Gloeothece verrucosa PCC 7822: one gene and its partners. The protein of the gene in region 1 interacts with the protein of each later gene in a pairwise test. Links are inferred from orthologs where the notes say so. Each region holds a gene or a part of one and is shown on either strand. Other genes may lie near its edges.

What was found. The genes of interacting proteins can lie anywhere in the genome.
Region 2: the proteins of ftsZ (region 1) and rlmN interact in binary tests that used the Escherichia coli proteins (3 or more experiments, as listed by UniProt). The link is inferred for Gloeothece verrucosa PCC 7822 from one-to-one orthologs.
Region 3: the proteins of ftsZ (region 1) and CYAN7822_RS21130 interact in binary tests that used the Escherichia coli proteins (3 or more experiments, as listed by UniProt). The link is inferred for Gloeothece verrucosa PCC 7822 from one-to-one orthologs.

Annotation. Positions count from the first base shown.
Region 1 is NC_014501.1:2,580,948-2,583,780, reverse strand. It holds ftsZ (cell division protein FtsZ), read left to right. Parts: upstream 1-705; coding sequence 706-1,962; downstream 1,963-2,833. Other genes in the region: CYAN7822_RS34520 (hypothetical protein), read left to right, coding at 2,799-2,833; thiD (bifunctional hydroxymethylpyrimidine kinase/phosphomethylpyrimidine kinase), read left to right, coding at 1,984-2,802; CYAN7822_RS11295 (cell division protein FtsQ/DivIB), read left to right, coding at 1-498. UniProt on the Escherichia coli protein: Essential cell division protein that forms a contractile ring structure (Z ring) at the future cell division site. The regulation of the ring assembly controls the timing and the location of cell division.
Region 2 is NC_014501.1:3,821,484-3,824,428, forward strand. Bases 31-2,935 are described here. They hold rlmN (dual-specificity RNA methyltransferase RlmN), read left to right. Parts: upstream 31-909; coding sequence 910-1,962; downstream 1,963-2,935. Other genes in these bases: CYAN7822_RS16830 (alanine/glycine:cation symporter family protein), read left to right, coding at 31-57; CYAN7822_RS16845 (hypothetical protein), read left to right, coding at 2,110-2,733; CYAN7822_RS16850 (hypothetical protein), read left to right, coding at 2,766-2,935. Also shown: more of CYAN7822_RS16830, read left to right, coding at 1-30; more of CYAN7822_RS16850, read left to right, coding at 2,936-2,945.
Region 3 is NC_014501.1:4,745,566-4,748,598, reverse strand. What follows is about bases 31-3,023. They hold CYAN7822_RS21130 (rod shape-determining protein), read left to right. Parts: upstream 31-991; coding sequence 992-2,056; downstream 2,057-3,023. Other genes in these bases: mreD (rod shape-determining protein MreD), read left to right, coding at 2,863-3,023; mreC (rod shape-determining protein MreC), read left to right, coding at 2,097-2,861; CYAN7822_RS21135 (single-stranded DNA-binding protein), read right to left, coding at 348-716; CYAN7822_RS21140 (glycosyltransferase), read right to left, coding at 31-344. Also shown: more of CYAN7822_RS21140, read right to left, coding at 1-30; more of mreD, read left to right, coding at 3,024-3,033. UniProt on the Escherichia coli protein: Forms membrane-associated dynamic filaments that are essential for cell shape determination. Acts by regulating cell wall synthesis and cell elongation, and thus cell shape.

The DNA.
Region 1 (2,833 bases):
ATTACTCGTCAAATTTTTCCTCCCTTATTAACCGTGCAAATTAAAGAACGTCGTCCCGTCGCCATTGCTTCTTCAAGTCAAGGGATGGGTTTCGTAGATCCTGAAGGTATTTTTATTCCTAAAAGCTTTTACTCTCAACAATCTTTAGCACTCAAACAACTTCGGCTGAAAATTACAGGCTTTGAAAGCCAATATCAGTTTGACTGGAAAGAACTTTATCCTTTAATCGAGTCTTCTGCGATCAAAATTTTTGAGGTGGATTGGCGCAATCCCAGTAACATTGTACTGAAAAGTGAATTAGGGATAGTTTATTGTGGCCCTTATACGCCACAGTTTTCCGAAAAACTCAAAGTATTGGCCAAGATGAGAAAATTATCATCTCGGGTGCCCGTCAACAGAATTGTGTATATTGACTTAACCAACCCACAGGCCCCTTCGGTGAAACTCAAACCGCAACCGGTCGAAGCTTCTAAACCTTCAGAGGCAACAAACGACTAAGCAATCCCGTGAATTTTAATCGGCAGAACTAAAATTTTAGTATCCTAGATGGAAAAAAGTTAGTACAATTGAAATCTCTTATCGTCTACAAACAGATGTATAAAATTGATGCTCAGACAGACATAATAATTATAGTCTAGATTAAATAAACTCCTAACCGGCAAATAGATACAAAATAAAATAGAGTAATAACCTATCCCAGTTACAATGACACATAATGATGAAATCAGACTTAGCTATCCAAGCTTAAATAGCACAGAATACGCTGACCCCTCAGCGATTGAGGACAGTTATCACGCCCTCAACAGTGCTGGAATCCCTTTTCATCGAAGTAACGAACCCCAGGTCAATCCTAGGGACAGAGCCAGGAGTAACACAATCGTGCACAGTAACGTTGCCCAGATCAAAGTTATCGGGGTTGGCGGGGGTGGCTGTAATGCTGTCAACCGCATGATTGCCAGTGGCATTGTCGGAGTAGAGTTTTGGTCGATTAATACAGATGCTCAAGCTTTAGCTCATTCCGCCGCACCTCAACGATTACAAATCGGACAAAAAATTACCCGAGGTTTAGGAGCCGGAGGCAATCCCGCTATTGGACAAAAAGCCGCCGAAGAATCTCGGGATGAAATTGCTCATGCCCTGGAAAATACAGATTTAGTTTTTATCACTGCTGGGATGGGAGGTGGTACAGGAACGGGTGCTGCTCCGATTGTGGCAGAGGTGGCTAAGGAAATGGGTTGTCTAACAGTAGGTGTTGTCACTCGTCCTTTTACCTTTGAAGGTCGTCGTCGAACTAATCAAGCCGAAGACGGAATCAGTGGTCTTCAAAGTCGAGTGGATACCTTAATTGTGATCCCCAATAATCAACTATTAGCGGTCATTCCTCAAGATACTCCCTTACAGGATGCTTTTCGGGCGGCCGACGATATACTGCGGCAAGGGGTACAAGGGATCTCAGATATTATTACGATCCCCGGTTTAGTCAATGTGGATTTTGCCGATGTACGGGCTGTCATGGCAGATGCCGGCTCGGCTTTAATGGGTATTGGCGTTGGTTCAGGAAAATCCCGTGCTAAAGAAGGCGCGATCGCTGCTATTTCTTCTCCTTTATTAGAACACTCGATCGAAGGAGCTAAAGGGGTGGTATTAAATATTACCGGCGGCAGTGATTTAACACTTCATGAAGTCAATACGGCAGCAGAAACGATTTATGAAGTGGTTGATCCCAATGCCAATATTATCTTTGGGGCGGTCATTGACGAAAAAATGCAAGGAGAAATCCTGATCACGGTCATTGCTACGGGCTTCACGGGAGAATCTCTCTCTAATAGCCCAGCGAAAATGACCGCGGCCCCTCGTCAACCGGTTGCCCCGCCACCCCCAACTCAGCCCGAACCGCCGCCGCCAAATAAACCGCCAGGATTAGATATTCCCGATTTCCTCCAACGCCGCCGGCCTCGATAACCTAGCCACTCGGAAAAAATAATGACTAATGTTGCTGTAGCTTTAACCATTGCCGGTTCAGATAGCGGGGGAGGAGCAGGAATCCAAGCGGATTTAAAAACCTTCGCTTTTCACTGTGTGCATGGAACCAGCGCAATTACCTGTATAACCGCCCAAAATACCCTAGGAGTTAAGCAAGTCCAAGGGATGAGTCCTGCACTGGTAATGGCTCAAATAACGGCAGTGATGGAGGATATAGGCACGTCCTCCGTAAAAACCGGAATGCTGCTCAACCGGGAAATTATCGAAGCGGTGGTGCAACAAGTAGACCAATGGGGATTAACAGAGCTTGTGGTTGATCCCGTCATGGTATCTCGAAGCGGAGTACAGCTAATTGACGAGGCGGCGATCACGGCTCTAAGAGATGACCTGATTCCTAGAGCGCGAATTGTCACGCCTAACCGCTTTGAAGCCCAATTGTTGAGCGGGAGGGAAATCAATAGCCTAGAGCAGATGCAGCAAGCGGCGAAAATAATTCATTCGCAAGGGGCAAAAGTGGTCTTACTCAAAGGCGGAGGGATGAGCGGAGATAACCGAGGAGTAGATGTTTGGTTTGATGGAAAAAATTGGGAACTTTTGAGAGGCGAATACGTCGATACTCATAATACTCATGGGACGGGGTGTACCTTGTCAGCGGGGATCGCGGCTAATTTAGCTAAAGGACTGGATTTATTGAGCGCAGTTAAAGCGGCTAAAACCTATGTTACCACTGCTCTTAAATCGGCTTTAAACATCGGCAATGGAAGCGGGCCTGTAGCTCACTTTTTCCCGTTACAATTACACGACAATTTTCATCAATGACCACTAATAGCCTTAATGAAGCGGTTTTTCT
Region 2 (2,945 bases), 1.2 Mb from region 1 along the record:
CCAAAAAAAGAAATTAAATTTAGTAAACTTAATCGCGAATTAACAACTAAAAGTTAAAGCTTAAAACCATTTTTAAAATGAAAGGGTCTTCATCTTCACTCATTAGGCCCCTTTCTACTACATCTTGATCAATCCTGAGATAACTTTATTGACTTGGGAATAACCAGTCTGATCACCACCAGCGATGGAACTAAAGTTAGTAATCCTAGGCATTTTAATAAGCTCTACAAAAAGCTCCATCGGGTTCAAAAAGCGTATTCTAGAACCCAAAAAGGCTCTAAGAATAGAGAAAAGGCTAGATTGAAAGTAGCCAAAGTTCACGCGAAAATAGGGGATTCTAGAAGAGATTTTCTCCATAAACTGACAACTCAACTTGTACGCGAAAACCAAACGATAGTAGTTGAGGATTTGGCAGTTAGAAATATGGTCAAAAACTCTAAATTGGCCAAGGCAATATCCGACTGTGGATGGTCTGAGTTTGTCGGTCAACTTGAATATAAATGCCAGTGGTATGGTCGTGAACTGGTGAAAATTGATGGCTTTTTCCCGAGCAGTAAACGTTGTGGGAACTGCGGTCACGTAATGGACAAATTGCCATTGAATATCCGTGAGTGGGAGTGCCCAGAATGTAGAACTGTCCATGATCACGAAGTGGCGCTTCGCGCTCGTGACATCAATGCAAGTCGGAATATTTTGGCCGCCGGGCTGGCGGTGAGAGTCTGTGGAGCGGACATAAGACCTGATAGGCATAAGTATAAAGGGCAGTTGCGAAAAACCCGAATTAGGGAAGGAAACAAGAAACCCAAATCGTGAGGTTTGGGAATCACCGTCGGTTTTACGGCGGTGAGGATGTCAAAATGGTAAATAGTACCCTATCAAAACTACACGCTCGTAGTATTTTTACTGATTATGGCTATTGAGCTAAAAACCAAACCAAAGTCGCCTCAAGGACAAAACGTTTTACTCGGAAAATCTCTACAAGAATTAACCGAGTGGGTTCAAGAACAGGGACAACCCGCCTATCGAGGAAAACAACTTTATCAATGGTTGTATGAAAAAGGCGCTAGGTCCCTATCCGATATTTCCGTCTTTCCTAAATCTTGGCGCGAGGAAGTCAAAGACTATCCCATCGGGCGTTCTCAAATTCATCACCGCAGTATCGCCCCAGATAAAACCCGTAAATATCTATTACGTCTTCAGGATGGGTTAATTATTGAAACCGTTGGCATTCCCACTGAAAAGCGGCTAACCGTTTGTGTGTCTTCTCAAGTGGGTTGTCCGATGGACTGTGATTTCTGTGCAACCGGCAAAGGCGGCTTTACCCGTAACCTCGCCCCTCATGAAATCGTTGATCAAGTCTTAACCGTACAAGAAGACTTTCAAAGACGGGTAAGTCATGTGGTATTTATGGGCATGGGAGAACCCTTACTCAATCTTAAAGCCGTTGTCAGTGCCGTTAATATTCTCAATCAGGATGTAGGCATCGGTATGCGCTCCCTCACCATTTCTACTGTAGGACTTCCCGCTAAAATCGAACAATTGGCCCGGCATCAACTCCAAGTAACCTTTGCTGTCAGTCTTCACGCCCCTAACCAAGCCTTACGAGAACAACTGATCCCCAGTGCTAAACATTATCCCCTCAAAAATCTACTAGAAGATTGTCACAAATATGTCGAAATGACTAAGCGGCGAGTGACTTTTGAATATATCCTCCTCGCTGGTGTCAATGATTTACCCGAACAGGCCCAAGAATTGGCGGTTCAAATTCGAGGATTTCAGAGTCATGTTAACCTGATTCCTTATAATCCTATTTCAGAAGCCGATTATAAACGCCCTAACTCTCAACGCATTAACGCTTTTCTGAATATTCTTCAACAAGAAAACATCGCCGTCAGTGTGCGCTACTCTCGGGGACTCGAAACCGATGCGGCTTGTGGACAATTAAGAGCCGCCAAAGTTTAACAATGTTGTAAAAGCCTCAAGTTTGACAGTTTGTCTAGGGAATTTTGTCCAAATTTGGTGTAATCATTAAAGAGTTGCTAACAATCTTCTAATTCATTACACCAACAGAGCCTTAAATGGTTAACGTCAGTACGACAAACAATTCCTATGAGGCTAGAAGAAAAACAAATTACAGCAGAATCTGAGTTTCCCAGACAGCTAGACATCGCTCAGGTTTGTGTGTATGGACTGAGTATTTTGTCTGCTGTTCTGTTTTTGTCCTTACCCTTTGCCAATTTATTACATCCTAGCCCCTGGCAACGGTCAATGGGGACAATTCATAGTTTGGCGGCTTTACTCACTACCGTAATCACAGTTTATACTGGGCATTTAGCTTTTCCCTTATTGCGGGGAGTCAATAAAGTTTTGCCCCAAATTCGTACTCTAAGCTTTTGGTCAACCATTTTGACTTTTCTGGGAATTGCTACAGGCAACTTGGCTTATATGCGATACCGGGCAGGTTTTGCCTATAGAGGGGCCCGCGCTTGGCTATTAGAGAATACGCCTTTGGTGGAATACATATTGATGAAATATCATGAATTTAGCTTGCTATTTACCCTACCTTTAGGAACAGCTTGTACGTGGATTCTCTGGAATTATGGAGATCGAATTTTAGAAAAACGAAACCGTCCTCTTTTAGCCGCTACTTGTGTGGGTTTAATGGCGATGATGTTTTTTGAAATCGGCGGTTTAGTGACGGGTTTTGCTATTGCTAAAATGCACGGTTTGTAAACAAAGAATCATTCAATATTCCAAGGTATGTCATGAAAAGTGAGCAAACGTTATACGGCCTGATTTGGCAAGGGTTAAAATACTTTCCCCAAGTTTTGGCCAAAGGTTCTCAACGTCCACCAGAAGTTTCAGGCCCGGCTGCTGCGGCTTTTATTAGTGGCGGGTTTGGCTGTTGGGTAATGATGATTGTCCACCATTTAGCAGATACATCA
Region 3 (3,033 bases), 2.2 Mb from region 1 along the record:
GTGTGACAATAGCAGATGTGAAGTTGTTCAGGAGTGGTCAAAACCCCCTTGGCCACCGCGTGGGAAGAAGACAAAATTACATCATAATCTCGTACATCTAGCTGTTCAATGGCCAACGGCAGTAAGGGTAAGTATTTTTGCACTCCATTGCGCGCCCCCGGCAAATGTTGTAAAAAAGTTTTGCCGATGGAGCGCCCGTAAAGGTAGCTATCCGGATTAGTCGATTCAAAATCAATCAGCGCATAAACATCGGCTTCTATGTGCCGCAAGATCTCTTTGACGACTAATTCGGAACCGCCTGTGGCTTTCGGGGTTAACCACTCATGAACTAGGGCATATCTCATAAACTACAGGGTCGGGTCATCACCATAGCCGCTCAGGGCATTTTGATCATTATCCCGTTTTGAGCCTAATAAATCCAGCTTATCCACTCGAATCACTGGTTTAGAACGATTCGCTCCTGTATTGGCATCGGTCCAGGTTTCGATTTTTAATGAGCCTTTAACGCCAATTAAACTGCCTTTCCGCACATAATTAGCGGCTACTTCGGCAGTTTTCCCCCAAATTTCCAAATTAAACCAATCCGGCTCATCACTTTTACTGGTGGGACGATTAACGGCTAAGGTTAATGTACATAAAGAACTCCCCGAGGTAAAAAATTTAATTTCTGGGTCTCTACCCACACGACCCACCAAATGAACAACATTCAGACTCATAACTTGACTTGATTCTTTGATCGAGTACATCAGTACATTTATTTTAAGGCCAACTAAGTTATTGTAAAAATAATTAGATATTTGACTTTTCCTAGGGAATCAATGATAACTTTATCTTAGAGATAAGGGAATTATAACAATAAATTAATTAATCCAACTAGACTTAGGAGGAAAAACATAATAAAATCCACTTCGATTCCCTAGGGGTAAGAAAGCATCCGCCACTGAGTGACGGAGCGATTATTACTTCGTCAAAAAATAGCACAATTTCCAAAATGGGGGCAGTAAAACAAGTGGGTTTGTTTCGTCGCTTTTCTCTTTCTCTCTCACGAGATATGGGTATAGACCTAGGGACTGCCAATACCCTAGTTTATGTCTCGAATAAAGGCATAGTTCTAGAAGAACCCTCCGTGGTAGCTATAGACCAAGACAAGAATCCCCTAGCGGTGGGTGAAGAGGCTAAAAAAATGCTCGGACGGACTCCGGGTAATGTGGTGGCCTTACGTCCTCTGCGCGATGGGGTCATTGCCGATTTCTACAGCGCCGAAATTATGTTGGCAGAGTTTATCCGCCGCGCTCATGAAGGAAGTACCTTGGGAAATCCTCGTATGGTGATCGGTATTCCCAGTGGCATTACTGGAGTAGAACGACGAGCGGTGATGGAAGCCGCCACCCGAGCCGGAGCCAGAGAAGTCGGATTGATCGATGAGCCAATTGCGGCGGCACTCGGGGCCGGACTGCCGGTGACTGAGGCCACCGGTAATATGATCATCGATATTGGAGGCGGGACCACAGAAGTGGCGGTACTCAGCTTACAAGGAAGAGTCCTCAGTGAATCGGTACGAGTAGCCGGCGATGAGTTAACCGATTCCATCATCCAATACATGAAAAAAGTTCATAATCTGGTAATCGGAGAAAGAACCGCAGAAGAAATTAAAATTCGTCTGGGTTCGGCTTATCCGATGCAAAACCAAGATGAACCGGTCATGGAAGTCAGAGGCTTACATCTGATGTCCGGATTACCGCGAACCGTAACCATTAAAGGCGAGGAAATCCGCGAAAGTATGGCTGAACCCCTATCAGTGATCGTTGATGCTGTCAAACGCACTTTAGAGAGAACACCTCCTGAGTTAGCGGCTGATATTATCGACCGAGGCATTATGCTGGCTGGTGGCGGAGCCTTACTCAGAGGATTGGATACCCTGATAGGTCATGAAACCGGTATTGTGACTCATATTGCTGAAGATCCCTTAAGATGCGTCGTTAAAGGAACAGGAGAAGTGCTAAAAAATCAAAAACTTTTAGATCGGATCTTGGCAGAAACTTCTCGCAATGCCTAGGTGTCTTTAGTTGATGACGGGTATATAGGTCAATTGCGGTATGTTCATAGTAAGACGCCGATGGACTCGACGGGGTTTGCGAATGGTCCTAGCAGGATTAGCCTTGGGCAGTGGCTGGTTTTTTTATCAAACTCATAGCGCGGCCATTCTTGAGTTATATGCTGTCGTTACCCGTCCTTTTCAAACTGATTCTGCTCAAATCAAACAGCAGCAACTGACGGATGCTCGTGTATCTGAGTTGCAAGAACGGGTTAAGGAATTAGAACAGCAAAATCAACAACTGAAAGCTTTATTAGGGTATTTTGAAGCACAACCTAAACCGGCTATCACCGCTCCTGTGATTGGACGAAGTTCTGATGATTGGTGGCAACAATTAATCCTAGGTCGAGGGAGTCGAGATGGAATTGAAACAGGGGCTGCTGTAACTGGCATTGGTGGGTTAGTGGGGAGAATTAGTGAAGTGACTCCTCATACTTCTCGCGTGTTATTAATCAGTAATCCTACTTCTCGCGTAGGGGTGACCATTAGTCGCAGCCGCTCTATGGGCTTAATTGAAGGACAAGGGTCGAAAATTGCTGTTATGCGATTTTTTGAGAAAGTTCCTGATGTTCGTCCGGGTGATACCGTGACTACCTCCAGTGTCAGTCGTTTATTTCCTGCTGGGTTGCCCATTGGTCGTGTTCAGTCTGTGAATTTAGAAAGTCGCGGCCCTGCCCCTGAAGCCAAAATAGAATTGATTGCCCCTATTAATAATTTAGAATGGGTGATTGTTCATCCCCTAAAAAGCCACGAAGAGTTTAACTAGAGTGATTAAAGTAGCCCGCTTATCTCCTAAGACGCGGCAAATCCTCAACGGATTTGTTATTGTTAGTTCGATTTTGCTGTGCATTTTTTTCTCGCTGACTCGTTTACCTGGGATGGAGTTGTTGGGAATTGGCCCCAATTGGCTGATGATGTGGGTGATTGCTTGGAGCGTC